Regions from separate parts of the Pseudogracilibacillus sp. SO30301A genome, predicted to be linked through region 1. Evidence: riboswitches for the same ligand, from Rfam matches in the RefSeq annotation. Region 1 holds a riboswitch; each other region holds the start of a gene.
The links. Region 1 has a riboswitch for thiamine pyrophosphate ahead of SPD89_RS16630 (acetylornithine deacetylase). Riboswitches for the same ligand answer to the same signal wherever they lie in the genome.
Positions count from the first base shown of each region.

Region 2: linked by a shared signal. The riboswitch ahead of thiT (energy-coupled thiamine transporter ThiT) and the one ahead of SPD89_RS16630 (acetylornithine deacetylase) in region 1 are both predicted to bind thiamine pyrophosphate.
Region 3: linked by a shared signal. The riboswitch ahead of tenI (thiazole tautomerase TenI) and the one ahead of SPD89_RS16630 (acetylornithine deacetylase) in region 1 are both predicted to bind thiamine pyrophosphate.

Region 1 covers NZ_JAXHDD010000042.1:13,286-21,341, forward strand. The annotation lists gene SPD89_RS16620 (ATP-binding protein) at 119-1,384, shown strand; gene SPD89_RS16625 (AI-2E family transporter) at 1,821-2,990, shown strand; TPP riboswitch at 3,063-3,164, shown strand; gene SPD89_RS16630 (acetylornithine deacetylase) at 3,269-4,552, shown strand; gene SPD89_RS16635 (ABC transporter ATP-binding protein) at 4,591-5,361, shown strand; gene SPD89_RS16640 (ABC transporter permease) at 5,365-6,105, shown strand; gene SPD89_RS16645 (ABC transporter substrate-binding protein) at 6,107-7,123, shown strand; gene SPD89_RS16650 (carbohydrate ABC transporter permease) at 8,037-8,056, opposite strand, start outside.
Region 2 covers NZ_JAXHDD010000100.1:247-5,969, reverse strand. The annotation lists gene SPD89_RS22285 (LLM class flavin-dependent oxidoreductase) at 114-1,118, shown strand; gene SPD89_RS22280 (spore coat protein) at 1,324-1,752, opposite strand; gene SPD89_RS22275 (spore coat protein) at 1,892-2,191, opposite strand; gene SPD89_RS22270 (hypothetical protein) at 2,399-2,614, opposite strand; gene SPD89_RS22265 (hypothetical protein) at 2,757-2,978, opposite strand; gene thiT (energy-coupled thiamine transporter ThiT) at 3,144-3,716, opposite strand; TPP riboswitch at 3,803-3,903, opposite strand; gene SPD89_RS22255 (transcription repressor NadR) at 4,088-4,633, shown strand; gene nagZ (beta-N-acetylhexosaminidase) at 4,659-5,723, shown strand, end outside.
Region 3 covers NZ_JAXHDD010000060.1:840-8,895, forward strand. The annotation lists gene SPD89_RS19020 (ABC transporter permease) at 1-415, shown strand, start outside; gene SPD89_RS19025 (ABC transporter permease) at 430-1,344, shown strand; gene SPD89_RS19030 (helix-turn-helix transcriptional regulator) at 1,534-2,178, shown strand; TPP riboswitch at 3,410-3,517, shown strand; gene tenI (thiazole tautomerase TenI) at 3,608-4,213, shown strand; gene thiS (sulfur carrier protein ThiS) at 4,219-4,422, shown strand; gene SPD89_RS19050 (thiazole synthase) at 4,463-5,227, shown strand; gene SPD89_RS19055 (thiazole biosynthesis adenylyltransferase ThiF) at 5,227-6,246, shown strand; gene SPD89_RS19060 (thiamine pyrophosphate-dependent dehydrogenase E1 component subunit alpha) at 6,312-7,229, shown strand; gene SPD89_RS19065 (alpha-ketoacid dehydrogenase subunit beta) at 7,263-8,056, shown strand, end outside.

The DNA.
Region 1 (8,056 bases):
ATTTCTTACCATATTACTTTTTTCTTTTTTTCTAAAAAATTTTAGATTTATATTTACATTTGAATAATATTGGATTATAATCCTCTCATTACATTAACACTTGAAGGGAAAATGCAAGATGACTGAAAACATTTCATTAATTAAATTTACAGAAATAGATCGAGAAACAATGCCACATTATTACGATTATGCAATTGCAATTGAAAAGGTTGTAAAAACTTTATATGATAAGACTGGGAGAACTTTTAAAATTTATTCATCAGAAGACGGTTTTGAAGAGTTAAACAGCGCAATAATTCAAATGCTAAAAAATAATTCACCTGATATTGAAGTAGTATCTCCTATTTTCGATCATATTAGTGCTAGAAAAATTCATTATATAGACAACGAAGATTATTTTATCTCATATTCTGACGAAAATAATTTAATATACTTCGAAAAGTATCAAGTTGCTTATGCAACTATCACTATCTACCAAAGTCATGCTGATTTTCCATTAGAATTTTTCTTTGCAGTGGATGATGAAAGTATCTTAACATTTATTAAGGAAATGATTGATAAAGAAAGAAAATTTATGCTCCATGGGATTACTGTATTAACAGACACGGAGGATGGATTGGAACGATCAAAAGAAGATATTACGAAACAAATTCACCGAGATGAGGTTTTACTAGCAGACAATGTTAAAAAAGATATTTTTCGTTCCATCGATGAGTTTTTCTCAAAAAGTGGGACTTTCTTTAAAATGTATGACATCCCGTACAAGCGCGGTATTTTGTTATACGGAAATCCAGGTAATGGGAAAACAACACTAGTGAAATCAATTGCTGGAAGTGTTGAAGCCCCTGTTGTTTATTGGCAAATAACCGAATATACTTCAAGTTATTCAATCGATGAGGTGTTTCAAACAACCAAAAAACTAGCACCTGTTATCTTAATCATCGAAGATATTGACTCCATGCCATATGAATGTCGTTCATTTTTTCTAAATACATTAGACGGTGCTACAACAAAAGAAGGGATTTTTTTAATTGGAACAACCAATTATCCTGAAAAAATCGATCCTGCTTTGATTAATCGAGCTGGTCGCTTCGATCGTGCTTACGAGATAAAGCAACCGGGAATAGAACTACGTCGAGAATATTTAATGAATAAAAAAGTAGTCCAATTTGTTGATGAAAATAAAATTGATTATATTGCTGAGAAAACAAAAGGACTATCGATAGCACAATTAAATGAACTTTATATGTCCATGGCGTTAGAATGGCATTATGAGAAAAAAGTTGACGTGGATAAAATTATCGAAGAATTAAAAGAAAATCATAAAAAAACGATGAAACAAGATTTTGAAATGGAAGATTATGATGAAAAATTAGGGTTTTAATTTATCAAATAATGTTAGACTTATAATATACCTTTTAAATAATTGCCTTTTCTCTAAAACATTGTTGTTTAAAATTACAAAATCCATAAACTGCGACATAAGAGTCTACATGTTATCTATGTATCAACTCAAGTCTGGGGCGACTCATATATTGCGAATCGACTCGACTTCTTGGGAAATGACTCGACATGTTTGAGTTCGACTCGACATCTTGGGAATCGACTCGACTTCTTCGAAATCGACTCGACTTCTTGGTAAATGACTCGACATGTTCGAAATCGACTCGACATCTTGGAGAGCGAGTATTTCTTTCATAGTTATGTCACAGTATACTTCAACTAAGTAAAAACAATAAAATTACGAAAATAGTCTTAATAAAAAATAACACAGAGATGCTGATCAATCATCTCGATTATTTTTCCAAAGGAGACCGTAAATGAAATTTTCGAGTAGATTTATGAAGTTTATCGGTGGTCGTGACCTAATATTTATCCTTTTAGTCCTAATACTGTTAGGGATCGTCATATTTATTTATGATAAAGTTGCTTTTATTTTTAATCCAATAACAGTCATTTTTTCAACCTTATTTCCCCCCATTGTTTTAGCGTTTATTGCTTATTATTTATTAAATCCGATCGTTAATCTCTTAGAACGCTTTCGCATCAAAAGAATTTGGGGAATTATTATAATAATTCTAGGAATCGGTGGTCTAATAACCGGACTAACTATTATTATTGCACCAATTGTAGAGTCACAGATTAAAGATTTAATCAATAGATTTCCCTCTTACTTAAACCAAATGGGACTGAGTATCCAATCATGGATGCAAGCATCTGCATTTCAAACGTATTATGAGCAAGGATATGATTGGGTTGTGGAAAATCTAAGTAACTTACCACAACAAATTGGGAATTATCTCGACAATGCGTATCAAGGAATTAAAAATATTGCAACAACTGTTACAAATGTGGTTGTGACGATCATTACCTTTCCGATTATCTTATTCTTTTTATTAAAAGATGGTACAGCATTTAAAAAGTATACTATTAAGCTGCTTCCTCCAAGATATCGTTCAGATGTAAACCTAATTTTAAGAAACATGGATGAACAAGTTGGTTCTTATATTCAAGGGCAAATTATTGTTGCAACATGCATTGGGATTTTACTTTATATTGGGTATTTGATTATTGGTCTAGATTATGCAATTATTTTAGCTCTTATTGCTGCAGTAACAAGTGTTGTTCCATATTTAGGACCAATTATTGCTATATCTCCAGCAATTATTATCGCAATCGTTCACTCACCATTTATGCTATTAAAATTGGCAATTGTTTGGGCAGCTGTACAATTTTTAGAAGGAAATTTTATTTCTCCGAATATCATGGGGAAAACAATGAAAGTCCATCCACTTACCATCATTTTTGTTTTACTTGTAGCAGGAAATTTATTTGGACTAGTTGGGGTAATTTTAGGTATTCCTGGTTATGCTCTCATTAAAGTTATCGTTCAATACATCTATGAGAAATTTAAAAAACGTTATAACTATTATTACGGTGAAAAATACGGGGCATATGAAATAGACACAAAAGATGAAACGTTTAAATAATTGTATTTTTAAAAATTGCTTTTTAGTGAAATCTATGAGATAGTGGAATTAGAGTCAAAACTAAATATTTGTCATCACCACTAGGGGTGTTTTTCGAAACTGAGAAAGGCGGTTGCCTTAACCCTTGAACTTGAACTAGTTCATACTAGCGTAAGGAAGCGGTGAATTACGAAAAATTACACGATGAAAGTGTAGTTTGCTATTTTCGTACTGCATATAGTAAAATATGCCGCTTCCATAAGTTGGAAGTGGCTTTTTTATTTGAAAGGAGGTTATAAATGATGAGTAGGATTCAGCAATTAATCAGACAAATAGATGATCGTCAACATGAATTAATCGAATTACTAACTACTCTCATCTCATTTAAAACAGCAGCACCGCCTGCTAGAAATACGAAAGAAGCACAATTATATGTAGCACAGTTTTTGGAGGAAATCGGTTTTTCTATCGATATGTGGGACGTCTATCCAAATGACCCTAATGTCGTCGGTGTTCGGAAAGGGAAAAAATCTGCTACTCACCAAAGTCTTATTATAAATAGTCATATCGATGTAGCAGAAGTAAGAGAAGATGAACAATGGGAGTCAAATCCCTTCCAACCGATAATAAAAAACGACAGCATCATCGGTCGTGGAGCAGCAGATATGAAAGGTGGACTAGCGGGTGCGTTGTTTGCGTTAAAGTTATTAAGTGAAGAAAGTATCACCTTAGCCGGGGATATTATCTTTCAATCCGTAATCGGAGAAGAAGTTGGAGAAGCAGGTACATTACAATGCACGAAGCGCGGTTATGATGCCGATTTTGCTTTAGTTGTAGACACTAGTGATTTACATATCCAAGGTCAAGGAGGAGTTATCACTGGATGGATTACTATAAAAAGTGATAGAACCTACCATGATGCAACACGGAGGAATATGATCCATGCAGGCGGTGGACTATTTGGTGCAAGTGCAATTGAAAAAATGATGAAACTAATAGAAGGGTTACAAAATTTGGAGCGTCATTGGGCAATTACCAAACAATATGAGGGCTATCCACCGGGAACAAACACGATTAATCCGGCGGTAATTGAAGGGGGCCGACATGCGGCTTTTATTGCTGATGAATGCCGTTTGTGGATTACTGTTCATTACTACCCAGATGAAACGTATGAACAAGTTATTCGAGAAATAGAAGAACATCTCATGAATGTTGCTAAAGCAGATACATGGTTACGAGAGAATCCCCCTACTTTTACATGGGGTGGCTCCTCGATGATTGAAGATCGGGGCGAAATTTTTCCCTCCCTTGAAGTGGATCCGAACCATGAGGCAGTAAAATTATTGGCTCAATCACATGAAAAAATCCATCATAATCCAGTTGTAATCGATGTTTCTCCTTCTGTAACAGACGGATGTTGGTTCGCTGAAGCGGGAATTCCGGCAGCGATTTATGGTCCTGGTGATTTTCTGAATGCACATGCAATAAACGAACAAATTTCTATCGATCAATTAATTGCATTTACGAAAACAATGATCCATTTCATTTATCAGTGGTCTAATCAAGAAAAACGTTACATGTAACACTACCTTATTTTAGAAAAAAAGGATGAACCTTTATCATGAGTGTCCAAAATAAAAAAATAGCACTCCAGTTTGAAAACGTTGATTTTTACTACAAAAACGATGTAGAACAAATTCCAATTTTAAAAAATGTGAGCTTTTCCGTTTCAGATGGAGAGTTTGTAAGTATTGTTGGTGCAAGTGGTTCAGGAAAAACGACTATCTTTCGTCTCATCGTTGGACTTGAGGAGTCAAACAGCGGCTCCATTTATTTAAATGGAAAACAAGCCAAAAACCGTTTGGGGAAAGTTGGATATATGCCACAACAAGATTTATTGATGCCTTGGAGAACAATTCGACAAAATGCCGCTCTCCCATTAGAGCTACAAAAAGACCATCTCGACAGAAATACGGTTAACAACTTACTAGAAGAGTTTGGTTTAAAAGGATATGAGGACAAGTATCCTCATGAATTATCCGGAGGGATGCGTCAACGAGTTTCCTTCTTAAGAGCCACTTTATCCGGTTCAAACGTGCTATTGTTGGATGAACCTTTTTCTGCCCTAGATGCGATGACAAAGTTATTTATGCAGGAATGGCTGCTTGAACAGTGGGAAAAACAGCAATCTACTATTTTGTTTATAACACACGATATTTCGGAAGCTTTATTTTTGTCCGATCGAATTTATATTATTACAGATACCCCTTTTTCCACATTAGAAGAAGTCAACGTGCCTTTAGAACGTCCAAGACAGCAACACCATTTAGATAAAAAAGAAGTGGTGGAACTAAAAAATAACTTACTAGAGCGTTTTCGAATGAGGGTTTAATCAATGAGAAATTATCTTTATTCAACTATTTTAATCATTATTCTTTTATTTGTATGGGAAATGGTTGCTAGGTTTGTAAATACATCGTTTATTTTACCATCACCTATTGAAATTACTATTAAACTATGGGAGCTAAAAGAAGTGCTTTTGCTACATCATCTTCCCGTTACACTTGCTGTCATTGCTATAGGTCTTGGCATTTCATTAGTGTTTGGGATTACCTTAGCGACAAGTATGAACATATCAAAAACGTTAGAGCAAGCCTTTTATCCTATATTAATTACATCGCAAACGATCCCTATTATTGCACTGGCACCTATATTTGTACTTTGGTTTGGCTATTCCATCTGGAGTAAAATTGTTGTGACGATTATCATTACTTTTTTTCCAATCACAGTAAGTACATTCGATGGATTTCGTTCAACAAATAAAGAACTGAAAGAATTATTTCAAACACTTGGTGCATCTAAACGTCAACTTTTTTTCAAGTTGGAAGTTCCATCTGCCCTCCCCTCCTTCTTTTCAGGACTAAAAGTAGCCGTACCAATGAGTGTCATTGGGGCTGCGATTGGAGAATGGCTCGGAGCACAGGCGGGATTAGGTTATTTTAGCCGCCGAATGATGACACAATTTGATGGAGCAGGAGTTTTTGCTCCAATTGTTGTCCTTTCTTTTATTGGAATTCTTTTATTTATTGCAGTCGTGTTATTAGAAAAATATTTGTTGAAATGGAGAAGATCTTAACGTGAAAAATTTATCAGTAATGTTTAGCATATTAATGATGTTTACCATTCTAAGTGCTTGTGGAAATGAAAATGAAAAACAAGGTACAGAGGAAGGAGAAAGTACAGACGAAACTAAGAAAGTATCAATCATGCTTGATTGGTATCCAAATGCGGTACATAGCTATTTATATGTTGCAGAAGAAAAAGGTTACTTTGAAGAAGAAGGAATCGACGTCGAATTTCAGTTTCCGGCAAACCCGACAGATCCTCTAACATTAGCAGCATCTGGAAAAATTACAATGGGATTATATTACCAACCCGATGTGATTATGGCAAAAGCAAATGAAAATATCCCTGTTAAAGCTGTGACCGCTATCGTTCGTGAGCCGTTAAATCACGTTGTTTACCGTTCGGATGCCCCGATAAAATCTCCGAAAGAATTGGAAGGCAAACAAGTAGGGTACCCCGGAATTCCTATTAATGAAGCATTAGTTAAAACAATTGTTGAACATGACGGTGGAGACTATGACCAAGTAGAAATGTTTAATGTAGAATTTGAATTAGGCTCATCTCTTATTTCCGAGCAAGTAGACGCAGTTAGTGGTATGTTTGTCAACCATGAAGTTCCACTTTTACGCAGTGAAGGTTACGATGTTGATTTTATCAACCCGGTAGATTACGGGGTTCCTAGTTATTATGAAGTTGTCGCTGTCACAAGTGATGAAACATGGGAAAAAGAAAAGGAAAATATCGAAGCATTTTGGCGGGCTGCACGTAAGGGATACGATTTCATGGTTGAAAATGAAGAAGAAGCGTTACAAATTTTACTCGACAACCAGGACGAAGCGAACTTTCCTTTAGATAAAGATGTAGAAACTGAGAGTTTAAATATTTTATTACCAAAAATGGAATCGGAAGAGGAATTTGGTACACAAGAAAAAGCCTCCTGGGAAGAGACAGCAAATTGGTTACAAGAATATGGATTAATTGAAGAAGTTCCAAACATTGACGACATATTTGTTAATATTGAACCATAACTGTGAACTACTCACTACTTAACTAGTGCTTGAAGTAGGAACTGCTCACTTTCACGACAAAAGCACCCTTCAAATCCCATGAGCGTCACTTCGGGCAGTTTCTACCCTAGATGTCCGTTAATACGTAAGTTTCTTTCATACCTTAGAATATTTTAAACACGGAAGGGGTTTTGGCTTGGTTTTCGCATCATTATTTCTCCGTGCAACCCTATATATCCAGTTATCAAAGAACACCTCATACCATGAGTGTGACATATGTTCGGTCAAGTACATCTAAAGACGTCCTTGACCGAAAGCCAATTCATCTCCACCTTAACGTTGGGCTATTGCCCTTCTCACGTTTGAAGATGGAGACTTCTTGGCTACATTCGTTAAACATAAGAGACTGTTTAAAAAGTTTTTGAACCATAAAGAAATCCGAATTATCATTCAAATTTTTTCCATCAAAATTTGTATTTTCTCGGCGGAAATCTCCCTCGCTGATACATCGCAGTTTATGGAAATGAGCTATAAAGTTTTCAAATATAACCAAAGAGAAGAATCCGAACTAGTAGTTCAGTCCCACGTGTCTGAAGACCTCGCAGCAGGTTAAGAACGCAGCGTCCTGTTCGCCACACCTGGACTGTCGCTAAATGCTCGCCCCACCGTAAAGATTGCCCTTGCACGTCCTGTGCTTCGGGGCTAAAAGCAGTGCCCACAAGTCAAAGGAGACACTGTAAGAGCAAGCGATAGCGCAGCTTAAAACAGATGTCGCTCTTATACCTGTGGTGAAAGCGTAGTGTATTTCTGGAGCCGTAAGACAATCATTATCCGAAGTTTCGTAGCAGTTGATCAACTACATATTAGGATCCAAGTTCCTATCCTATCATTGTTCTTCTTTAATTGGAAAGTTTTAGTTATGTCCTTAGCCTTTTTATCCTTTTATCGCGCCTT
Region 2 (5,723 bases), on a different contig from region 1:
TCTCTTAACTTATATTCTTTACAAAAAGAACAGTAATCACGGAATCTGCTATTTAATTAATTGTTTGTTAAAATGTAAATCAGAAAAAGGTTTCAAAAAGGAGAATTATAATAATGGCAAACATTCATATACCCGTTTCAGTTTTAGATCTTGGACCTCTTCGAAAAGGCGAAAGTATAAAACAAGCGATTGATTCCATGGTTAATTTGGCGCAAGCGACTGAGGAAATGGGGTATACACGTTATTGGATTTCTGAACACCATAATACCGCTTCTTTAATAAGTTCAGCTACGTCTATATTGATTAAACATATATTAGAACATACTGAAAAAATTAGAGTTGGAGCTGGTGGGATAATGTTACCTAATCACGCTCCTTTAGTTGTAGCAGAACAATTTGGAACGATGGCAAACATTTATCCTAATCGTTTAGATTTGGGCTTAGGGCGAGCTCCAGGTACAGATATGTTAACTGCAAGTGCACTTAGAAGATCTCATAATGAGGATTCTGTATATTCTTTTCCAAAAGATATCCAGGAGCTCTTGCAATACTTCGGGTCAGCGAAAGATCAAGGACATGTAAAAGCAAATGTAGCTATTAATACAAATGTACCACTTTATATATTAGGTTCTTCTCCAAACTCAGCATATTTAGCAGCTGAACTAGGATTACCATATTTATTTGCTTCCCACTTCGCGCCAAGATATATGGAAGAAGCAATTTCCATATATCGTAAAGAATTCAAACCATCTCATTATTTAGATTCTCCGCATATGACGGCATGTCTTAATGTAATTGCTGCAGAAAGTGATAAAGAAGCAAAAAGGGAGTTAACAACATTACAGCAATTTTTCCTAAATGTTGTCCGAGGAGACCAGGAACCATTAGTACCGCCTGTTGATAATATGGATGAACTTTGGAGTCCACAAGAAAAGGCAGCAGTTTCATCGATGATTAGTGTGACTTTCTCTGGAGACAAGGATTCTACTCGTAAACAATTGACGAATTTTCAGGAAAAATACAATGTTGATGAAATCATGGCTGTCACGTATATCTACGATCAAGAAAAACAAAAACGTTCTTACGAAATATTTAAAGACGTTGCTGAGGGGAAATAATCCTTTTAACTGAATACTTCTCTACCAGCTGTTTTGCATATGGAGTTGCGTCCACAAGAAAATTCGCTGTATTTGCGGTTCGCTTTTGCTCTTTAAAACATGAATAACCTTGGCAATTCCAACTAAATGAAATTGCCAAGATTAAATAATGCAGTATTTGGAACATAGACAAACTAATTAGCATTAAATATAGTGTAGTATCCTTTTATAAGATACCCAGCTGTGCAAAAAGAGCAACAAGAATTTGGAGCATAACTTGTAAGGAAATTGCTACGTCTGTGTCAGTAGTAGTAACATCAATTTCGCGACAGTTCTCAATGACAAGTTTTTGCCTGTTTGCTTGCCTGATTTGAGACATTTCTAGAAGTTCTTGTGTGACTTTTTCTGCACGGCTGCTATCTGCTATTGTAATATTGATAACGACAGCGATGGCAACCTGTAATGCTGCCTGTAAAGAAGCGGCAACTTTCGTATCTGTGGTTTCTACAGTGATCTCGCAAGAATCTCTAATAATGATAGTTTCATTGGAAGATTGGTCGATTTCTGAATACTGGTCTGCGTCATTGATATCATTATTCGAATCGTTTTTACATGCTCTTCCTACTGGGTGCTCTGAATCCCTATCTAGTGCCACCCACCGATTACTGTACTTATAATCATAGTCGTAATCGTAATCATACATATTTTATCCCTCCTATATATTCATTAAATGCACCGAAGCAGTTATTTGAGTGCGCTAATTTACCAATCAATTCAACCATTTAATCAACTGCTCACTCTTCCGCTTGTTTATTTCTATTCAAGAAAAGTTCCCTAAGAGGACTTTCAACTTTCTTTTTCACTTCATCTTCAGTGACTGTCTTTGTAGCATTCTTTTCGTATAAGAATTCTTCTACTTGTTCTTTAAGTTTTGCAACTGATTGCTTTAGTGATTCACGTTGCTCATCTGTAATGTTAGATTTTGCTTCTTCTAAATCAATGTTATTTTTAGAGAATATATTGCTAATAAAAATTTCTACCATTTGGTTGGATAGGTTATATAGCTCCTTTTTATTATCATTATCTTTCACCAACCATTCACCTCCTTTTTGCCACTACTATAATTTATTCGCAGTAAAAGGAAATGAAAGGGCGGACAACTTAAAATAAGGAAATAAGAGTGAGATCTGATTAATTTATCAGTAAAAATGAATCCGTCTTGCTCCACCAATCTTTGATAGCTTTTCTAGTGTTGGAAAAGAAACTTTATATAACCCGTTTTCTCTTTCCACCTTAAAGTTTTAATTATTGAAGCTACACCACATACAACAAAACGTTTTCGCTTTCTGTTTTTTCTTTTTCGATTTTACTGTCCGAATCGTTTGATTGACAATAGGTGAAGGAAATGGCTCATCCGAATAGCGTTTAAGTACTTTCGAAGTAGCTGTTTGGAGTTCATCAAAACCTAAAAGCCAATTCGAAAAAGCGGTATTTATCGCTGTCATCTTACGGTACATTGCCATTTTCTCTTTGTCAGTTTTTGAAGCTCTAGCTTAACTGTGTTCGTTTGCAAGTTGCTCAACTCCTGCTATAACATAAAGAGGAACGTTTGTACCGTTTTTAACATTAATTTCATGCATATCTCAAGAAAAAATAATTTCAAATACGAAGTGGTACAAACCTTCGTTTTTTATACCACTCCATATTGGCCCTCACTTTCATCCCACGTCTAAAGACAATGGGCTTTCCCGTTCGGAAAATCTGTAAGTACGGTACCATTTCTTGTAGTACTTCTTCGGGAAGTGCCTTTTTAATCATTGGAAAAATAATTCGTGCTTCTTTTCGCACATGTGCTTTAAGAATAAAGCTTAATTCTTGCATCGTATGAATCTCGATCTCTGTAGATGAACTTATCTTATTGATTTTATCCACAATTTTCCAATAGTATTTCAATTATTTTTGGTTGCTCAATCGAGGCGTTTAAAATTTTTCAATAAAAAATAGATAACCATTAATTAAATAGGTTATCTATTTTTTACATATAGTTTAATTTTTAAGTAGCATTCTCGGTTGTTTGTTAAATAAGTAATAGATAATAATAATGCAAATAATCATCGCTGGAATCATGTACGAACAGTTATAAATAAAGGAGTATAGCCAAGCCGGTTGTCCTTCAGGTACTGAGTCGGCAAAGAATATAAATCCTGCAAAGAAATGGGCAAGAAAACGTAATGAACCGCCGACAAGAATCCCTGCAATTATAAACTTAAATAACTCTTTTTTATTCTGTTGTTTTACAGCCTGTTGAACAGATTTTGCAAAAATCCCCGCAAAGCCTAGTACAGTAAATGCAAGTCCATATTCAATTAATCCTTGCCAAAAATTAAGAATATACGCATCTCCTACTGCAATCTGCAATATACCCCATAAGAACCCTGAAAGGATTCCGCCTTTTATACCCCAACGAAAAGCCAGTATGAACACAGGAATCATTGCTAATGAAATAGAACCACCAGCTGGCCAAAGTTTAAACTTTAAAAAAGGAATAATATCTAATAGCAATGCTAAAGCTGTTAGAATGGCAACTTCAATAAAAAATAAAGTACGGTTCGAGCTCATTAATTTAACACTCCCCCAAATTTTTAATGCAAAAAAGCAATTCTACGGGGAGCTTGATGGGTATCCGTTTAGATTGACTAATTTTTCCCATAAAAAAACTACATCCCTACGCTAGTATTAACTAACAGGTTCGAAGGGTAAGAACAAATTGTTCACTCTCAGCCGAATGGCTCCCCCTGTAGACATTATAATTTCTGCTTTTTCATTATCATATCTTATTTTAGCTCATTTCAAGTTTTGATTCAAACTTACTGGGAAAATATTCAATAGTGACACTGTATAACAATCAACAAGTTAATTAATCTGTGATAAGATGTGAACAAATAAAAAGATGGAATAATAATCATCAAAAGCAAAGGGATGGAATATAAATGGGAAAAAGGATAAATATGACCGGCGACGAACGTAGAAAATATATTATTGATTTGCTTAAGCAAAACGATAAACCACTAACTGGAAAGATGCTTGCGGAAAAAACAGGTGTAAGCAGGCAAGTAATCGTAACAGATATTGCTTTACTTAGAACAAGTGAAGAACCGATCATTGCGACTAGTCGAGGATATTTGTATTATCAACAGAAAACTCAGAATGACACATTTCGCAAAGTGATTGTTTGTAAACATACACCTGAGGAAACGAAGAAAGAGCTTGAACTTATGGTAGACTGCGGTGTTACCGTCGTAGATGTGATTGTAGAACATCCTTTTTATGGCGAATTGATCGGCTCTCTTATGGTGAAAAGTAGATATGAAGTAGAACAGTTTGTTCAGAGCTTTTCACAAAATAATGCTGCTCCACTATTAATTTTAACCGGGGGTATTCATTTACATACAATAGAATCAGATTCACAAGAAAAAATTGATGCTGCTTGTAACGCTTTAAAAAAAGCAGGCATTTTAGTAACTGACAATATTTAAGACACGTTATACCAGAGGTGGTTTGGTGAAAAGATTTGTAGTTTCTATTATCGCGATAATCGTTTGCTTGATTGTATTTTTAACTGTGGCTCAAGATCCAATGATTACATTAGAAGCGGATGTTGGAAAAAGTTCACATAACCTGGTCCCAACAAATCCGCAGCGAGAAAATATAACTACAACGATGAAACAATTAGAGGGAGAAACTGAAGCTAGTATGGATAAAAATGAAGTTGATGACATATCCAAAATAATTAAAAAAATGACTTTGGATGAAAAAATCGGTCAGCTTATTATTGGTGGAATTACCGGTACAATTTTGACTAATCAATCAAAGAAATTGATTCATACGTATAAATTAGGCGGTTTTATTTTATTTTCAGCTAACTTAGAAGAACCGAATCAGTCATTAAACTTATCAAATGATTTAAAAATTGAAAATAAACAGAACAACATACCGCTATTGCTTAGTGTGGATCAAGAAGGTGGCACCGTTACGAGATTACCAAATTTATACGATTTGCAAACAAACGAAGAAATTGGTCTGAAAAACGATAAGGAATTTGCTCGAAAAACAGGTGAAGTATTGGGAAGGCAAGTAAAAGCTTTTGGTTTTCAAGTAAATTTTGCCCCAGTAATAGATGTGAATAACAATCCAAATAATCCTGTAATTGGAGATCGCTCATTTGGAAGTAATCCTCAACTGGTGGGAGAACTCGGGGTTGAAGTGATGCAAGGAATGCAAGCAGAACAAGTAATTCCTGTTATCAAACATTTTCCAGGTCTTGGGGATACGCATATTGATTCCCATGAAGAATTGCCTGTAATAGATAAAAATATGGATGAATTAGAAGCTATTGAATTAGTCCCTTTTAAGACTGCGATTGATGCAGGCGCTGACGTAGTGATGACGGCGCATATTAAGCTACCTCAAATAGGAGACGATCCAGCTACACTTTCATATGAAATAATTACTGGTATTCTTAGGGAAGAACTTCATTTTGATGGCGTCATCATGACGGATGATTTAACAATGGGTGCTATCTCTAATAATTATAAAATAGGAGAAGCAGCAGTTCATGCTATAAAA
Region 3 (8,056 bases), on a different contig from region 1:
AACACTTAAACATTTAGTGTTACCGAGTATTGCTTTAGGAACGATTCCGATGGCAATTATTGCCAGAATGACACGTTCAAGTATGTTAGAAGTAATGAATTCTGATTATATAAGAACTGTGAGGGCGAAGGGGTCTGGTCAGTTTTTAATCATCTATAAACATGCATTAAAAAATGCAATGATTCCAGTACTTACAGTTATTGGTCTTCAGACAGGTGTCTTATTAGGTGGGGCAATTCTTACAGAAACGATATTTAGTTGGCCTGGTATAGGGCGTTATATATTTGAAGCGATTAATTTCCGGGATTATCCCGTAATTCAATCAGGTATTTTAGTCGTAGCTTTTATTTTCGTTTTTATAAATTTAATTGTTGATTTACTTTATACCTATATTGATCCAAGGATAAAATATTAGAAGGGGCTGATAATATGAGAAGTGAAGAAAAGATCGATGAAGCATTATTTGACCCCGTAGAATTCCCGGAAGAGGAAGAGCCAAAGGCGACATCACCGTGGCGTGATACATATAGGCAACTACGTAAAAATAATTTCGCTATAGCTGGGTTTATCATTATTATTTTCTTCATTGTATTGGGAATATTGGCTCCTTGGCTTACCCCATATGGATATGAAGAACAAGTATTAGTTAATCGACTAAAGCCACCCTCTTCTGATCACTGGTTAGGAACAGATGATGTCGGTAGAGATATATTTACTAGAATTGCATTTGGTGCTAGGATTTCACTTCAAGTTGGTTTTTTTGCAGTTTCGGGGGCACTTGTCTTTGGAACGCTACTAGGTATGATTGCAGGTTATTTTGGTCGTTGGATTGATATGATTATTTCAAGAATATTTGATATTTTACTTGCTTTTCCAAGTATATTACTTGCGATAGCTATCGTTGCTATATTAGGTGCGTCTTTGCAAAACGCGTTAATCGCTATAGCTATAATAAATATACCGATTTTTGGAAGACTTGTCCGTTCTAAAGTAATAAGTTTACGTGAGGAAGAATTTGTGTTAGCGGCTAAAGCGCAAGGACTGAAAAATGGCCGCATCATTTTCCATCATATTTTGCCAAATAGTTTAGCCCCAATTATTGTTCAAACAACACTAGGCTTTGGGACAGCAATATTAGAAGCGGCAGCACTTGGGTTCTTGGGGCTAGGTGCTCAACCTCCGACACCAGAATGGGGGAAAATGTTAGCTGATTCCAGGGATTTTATCCAACTGGCTCCATGGACATTAATTGCTCCGGGGGTATCAATTATGTTAGTTGTTTTAGGGTTTAACTTAATTGGTGATGGATTAAGAGACGCCCTTGATCCAAAAATGAAAAATTAATAAATTGTTATTTAGTCTAAAACTTGGAGATACATTCATCCAAGTTTTAATTTTTTAATAGACTATTTTCCTATATAGCGTTGTATTATTATAGAATATTATGTATAATAATGCTATAATTAAATAGACTGAATTTTTTATTTAGATTAAATATTTTCGTTTAATTGAATGTTATGTGGGGGAAAATTCATGGGAAGAGAAGAGATGCTAGACTTTTTAAAAAGAATCGCTGATGGGATTTCTGTAATGTTTGGGAGTAACTGTGAGGTCGTTATACATGACTTGGAAAATAGTGAATCTTCTATCCTATATATAACGAACAGTCATGTTACAGACCGTGAAGTAGGGAATAAGCTCGATTTATTAGGAACAAGAGATATTGATGAGCTGTATAAAGGTGTAGATCTAGTTAATTTAAACGGGATTTCTAAAAATAATCATTTATTAAAGTGCTCTACATTTCATGCTAAAGGGGAAGATTATCATTTTGCACTTGGGGTGAATTTTGATTACACAAATGTTCTCATGATTCAAAACTTAGTAAATGATTTTACTCGCGTAGGTGACAATATTGAAATTGCAGCAAGTGAAAAAGATGAGAACTTGGAGCAAAAGTTAGATGAGTTTTATAAAAAAGCGGTAAATCATATTGGAAAACCAATTCCATTTATGAGAAAAAGAGAACGGGTAGAAATGATTCGATTTTTACAAGATAAAGGGGCTTTTTCAATCCATAAAAGCATTCCGATAATTGCTGAAAAAATGAAGGTTTCACGATATACAATATACAATTATTTAAGAGAAATAAAAAATGAGCAGGCACACAAAATATAATGCCTGCTCATTTTTAATGTTCACAAATAACTTTCTTATTGATGATTCTTCGTCTAACTCTGACACACGGAAGTACTGTTCTTAACCCTGCAGGACACTTCCAACTTTGTTCTTTTCGTTATCCATATTGTTCATCGACCTCATCGCATTTAGTACAACAAGCAAAATAGCGCCTACATGAGCGATGATAGCAATCCAGATAGTTAACCAGCCAGGTATGACAAGTAGAAGGGTGATTAATATAAGACCTAGAGCAAAAGAAATATTTTGTTTAGTGCCAATCTGAAGCGAAATGTGCCGGTTTCGGAAATAATGTGCCGATCTGAAGCGAAATGTGCCGTTTTCAGAAATAATGTGCCAATCTAAAGGAAGATGTGCCGGTTTTCGGAAATAATGTGCCGATCTGAAGGAAGATGTGCCGTTTTCGGAAATAATGTGCCAATCTGAAGGAAGATGTGCCGTTTTCAGAAATAATGTGCCAATCTGAAGCGAAATGTGCCGGTTTTCGGAAATAATGTGCCAATCTAAAGGAAGATGTGCCGTTTTCGGAAATAATGTGCCAATCTGAAGCGAAATGTATTATATGTAAAGCCTTTCTGCTTGTGAGATCGTATATGGAGTTTTGTTAAGTCATCATTCATGAGAGTAATGTCTGCTGTTTCAAAAGAGGTGTCTGTCCCGGCACCGCTCATTGCAATAGCAACTGTTGCATTTGCCAGAGCCGGTGCATCATTCATTCCATCTCCAATCATTGCTACTGAATGATCAGATTGATTTCTTCTATTAACACAGTCAAGTTTGTTTGTTGCACCGTTTTTGTTATGGAAAGATAGACAAATAACGATAATGAACTAACAACAAGTAATTGAATAAAAGATGTGGTAATACTTGGCACATCTTAAAATATATCCAACCTATATTGAAAAATTTTTAAATTAGCTTTACAATTACTTATATAATAGATAATATTAATACCAAGAAATAAGTTCACATGGTTTGAGACATACACATGCGACAATCTTGATAGATCAACTTATACCGACTACTGATATTGCCGACGGATTAGGTAATACACTTGAAATGATTTACCCGAGTTTATGCCCACTCGTTGAAAAAAATCTAACGAAAAACAGTCCGTTCCTTTAGTGAAAGCGTATCATTTGGTGCTGAATAATAAAAACAGTCATCTTTAAACGTTGTTATATCAATGGTTTGAAGTGACTCATAGATATTTTATTACTAGGAGTGCTTGTAAACAAGCTGAGATCGAAGTGTGACTTCGGGATTCTTATAACCTGATCTAGTTAAAACTAGCGAAGGGAAGTGATGTATTGCTATTCGAGACTTGCTATTAGCAAACCACTTTCCTGTATATATTCAGAAAAGTGGTTTTTTGATTATAAGTTAGGTAAGAATTAAAGGAGGTCAAATGAAAGGCTTACATATAATTTCAACTGGAAAACAATCAACGGATGAATTTATAAAAAAGGTTAAAGCAATTCATGCAAAGATAGACTTTATTCATATACGTGAGAGGAATTGGACTGCTAAGGATCACATTGCTGTTATAAGAAAACTTATTGCAGTTGGAGTAGACCCTAAAAAAATCATTATTAATGATCGGGTTGATATTGCTGTGACAGGGCGTGTAGGTGGCGTACAGCTAACCTCTCATAGCCTAGATGTATGTGATGTTAAAAAGTACTTTCCTTCATTACAAATAGGTTGTTCTGTACATAGTGTAGAGGAAGCGTTGGAGAAGGAAGAACAAGGAGCGAACTATTTAATTTATGGTCATATTTTTAAGACAAATTCAAAAATAGGATTACCTCCACGAGGCCTAAAAAATTTGAGCAAGATCACTAGTAGCGTAAAGGTTCCCGTCATTGCCATAGGAGGGATTACACCAATTAATCTTTCTACTGTTTTACAGGAAGGAGCAAGTGGCATTGCAGTTTTGTCAGGGATATTGCTTGCAGAAGATTGTACGATTGCTACCTTGAAATATCGAGAGAAATTAGACGAAAAGAGGTGAAATAAATGAAATTACATATCAATGGTTCCGTAGTAGAAATACCTAGAACGATCAAAACGATTTCACAACTAATTAATCATTTTGATTTTAGGACTCCTGTCATTATTGTCGAGCATAATAATGTTATTTTACAAAATGGAGAACATGAAACTACTCAAATAAATGATGGAGATAAAATTGAATTTGTTCAGTTTGTTGGTGGAGGTTGATTTTTTCAAATGTAGATAAAAAATAAATGGAGGGAAAACGATGTTAAAAATAGGAGATTACGAGTTTACATCAAGATTATTTCTAGGAACAGGCAAATTTTCAGATTTTGATATTCAAAAAGAAGCAGTCATTGCTTCGGAGACAGAAGTGTTAACATTTGCAGTAAGAAGGATGAATATTTTTGAGCCTAGTCAACCCAATTTTTTAGAAAAGATAGATTTAGATAAGTACAAATTTTTACCAAATACTGCCGGAGCAAAAACTGCGGAAGAAGCAGTTAGAATTGCTAAATTAGCACAAGCTTCGGGAATTTGTCATATGGTAAAGGTTGAAATTATCGGCTGTGATAAAACATTGCTGCCAGACCCAGTAGAAACATTGAAGGCGTCAGAACAGCTATTAAATGAAGGGTTTACCGTTTTAACCTATACATCAGATGATGTTGTACTTGCTAGAAGGTTGGAAGAATTAGGAGTTCATGCTGTGATGCCGGGTGCCTCACCAATTGGTTCTGGGCAAGGGATTATTAATCCATTAAATTTGAGTTTCATTACAGAACAAGCTACTATTCCCGTTATTGTAGATGCTGGAATTGGTTCTCCGAAAGATGCTATTTTTGCAATGGAGTTAGGGGCGGATGCAGTGCTGTTAAATACAGCCGTTTCCGGAGCAAAAGATCCGGTTAAAATGGCAAAAGCGATGAAATTAGCAATCGAAGCAGGGAAGCTTGGCTATGAAGCTGGTAGAATACCGATGAAAAGAACGGCGACAGCAAGCAGCCCTTTAGAAGGGATTAGTTTATAATGATGGATCGTTACTCTAGACAAATTTTGTTTCCTTCTATTGGGGAAGGGGGACAGCAAAAGTTAGCAAAAAAGCATGTATTAATAATAGGAATTGGAACACTTGGTACCCAGAGTTCTGAAATGCTAACAAGAGCGGGAATTGGAAAACTAACCATTGTTGATCGTGATTATATCGAATGGAGTAATTTACAAAGACAACAATTGTATATAGAGGAAGATGCAAAAAATCGTACACCAAAAGCAGTGGCTGCAAAAGAGAGGTTGCAGGCGATTAATTCAGAGGTTGAAATTGAAGCAAGAATTATCGATGTAACGCCGGTTGAATTGGAAGAACTTGTAGAAGGCGTAGATTTAATTTTAGATGCAACCGATAATTTTGATATTCGGATGATGATGAATGATATTTCACAAAAACATCAAATACCGTGGATTTATGGCTCTTGTGTAGGAAGTTATGGGATGAGTTTTACGATTGTTCCTAAAGAAACACCATGTCTTCATTGTCTAATGGAAACAGTGCCGGTTGGCGGACCGACTTGTGATACTGCTGGTATTATCCACCCAGCTGCCAGTCAAGTTGTTGTGCACCAAACGACGGAAGCGTTAAAAATATTGACCGATAATTATGATGCTTTAAGAAAAAAACTAATCTCTTTTGATGTTTGGACAAATCAAATTGTTCAAATGAATGTTTCATCAATGAAGAAGGTAGATTGTGCTTCTTGTGGTGAGAAAGCAACATATCCATTTTTACAATTTGATGAGCAGACAAAAACTGCTGTTTTATGTGGTCGGTCATCCGTACAAGTTAGACCGCCAAACGTGCAGCAACGTAATTTGAAGCAACTGGCTCAACAGTTGGAAAAAACAGGCGGAAAAGTGGAAGCGAATGCCTTTCTTTTATCCTTTACAATCGGTGATGAAAGAATGGTTGTTTTTGAAGACGGCAGAGCACTAGTTCACGGAACGAATGATGTTGAAAAAGCAAAGACATTGTATCATCGTTATTTGAGTTAACTAAGGGATGTGAAATTGTGCAATCCAACGCAGGCGCTCGGAATTTTATTGAATTATATAAACAAATGATTCGCATTCGTTATTTTGAAAAAGAAGTGGAACGGAATATGAAAAAAGGACTGTTTCATGGTACAACACACCTTTGTATAGGGCAAGAAGCTACAGCCGTTGGGGTCTGTGCTATGTTACTAGAAGGCGATAAAATTACAAGTACCCATCGAGGCCATGGACATTCCATTGCCATGGGTGCAGATATAAATAAAATGATGGCAGAAATATTCGGAAAAGAAACTGGCTACTGTAAGGGGAAAGGCGGATCGATGCATATTTCCGATGTGGAGGCTGGTAATTTGGGCTCTAACGGAATTGTCGGTGGCAGCATTCCGATTGCTGTTGGCTCTGCACTAACAGCACAGTTAGAGGGAAAGGATGAAGTAACCGTTTGTTTTTTTGGAGATGGCGCGACAAACGAGGGAAGTTTTCATGAAGCTTTAAATCTTGCATCTATCTGGAAGCTGCCGGTTGTTTTTGTTTGTGAAAATAATGAATACGGGATGTCTAGTCCGATTACGAAAATGACGAATATTAATGATTTATCGATACGAGCTGAAGCATATGGTTTTCCTGGAGTAACAATCGATGGCAATAATCTTTTAGATGTCCTAGAGGAAGCTGAGAAAGCAGTGCAACGGGCAAGAAATAGGGAAGGACCGACACTTATTGAAGCGAAAACCTATCGATTTAGTGGGCATTCAAAAAGCGATAAACAACTTTATCGTTCAGCTGAAGAAGTGGAGGAGTGGAGAAAAAAAGATCCAATTATGCGATTGGAACGATTCCTTATACAAACTGGTGAAATAGTAGAAAAGGACATGTTCAGAATTAAACAAGAGATTCAAAAAGATGTAGAGAATGCAACTAATTTTGCTTTGGAAAGTAAAGAACCAAGTATGGAAGAGCTTTTTACAGATGTTTATGCATGAGAAGTATGAGCTCATGCTTAAGGGGATGATTGGATGCGTGAGTTAACCTATTTGGAAGCGGTCAGGGAAGCATTAGCACAGAAAATGAGACAAGATAAAAAAGTGTTATTACTAGGTGAGGACATTGGTCAGTATGGGGGAGCTTTTGGTGTTACAAAAGGTCTATTAGCGGAGTTTGGTGAGGAGCGCGTTCGAGATACACCAATTAGTGAACTCGGTATTACAGGCGTTGCAGTTGGGGCAGCATTAACCGGAATGCGACCAGTCGTGGACATTCAGTTTTCAGACTTTTTGACATTAGCACTAGACCAAATTGTCAACCAAGCTGCAAAAATTCGGTATATGTATGGTGGAAGGGGAAGTGTTCCACTTGTTGTCCGTACTCCCAGCGGTTCTGGAACGGGCGCTGCAGCTCAACATTCCCAAAGCTTAGAAGCATGGCTGACCCATATACCCGGGCTTAAAGTGATCCAGCCATCTTCGGCATATGATGCGAAAGGGTTACTTATCTCGGCAATAGAGGATCCTAATCCTGTCATTTTTTATGAACATAAATTACTGTATAAGAAGAAAGCGGAGGTTCCGATTATACCGTATACGATTCCCCTTGGAAAAGCAGCTATAAAAAGGGAAGGCAGTGACATTACAATTGTAGCTACCGGAATCATGGTTGAACGATCTTTGGAAGCGGCGCAAATTTTAGAAAAAGAGCAAGTATCAGTTGAAATTATTGATCCTCGGACTTTAGTGCCTTTAGATGAACAATCAATATTAGACTCCGTTACTAAAACTGGTCGTTTACTTGTTGTTCATGAAGCGGTAAAAAG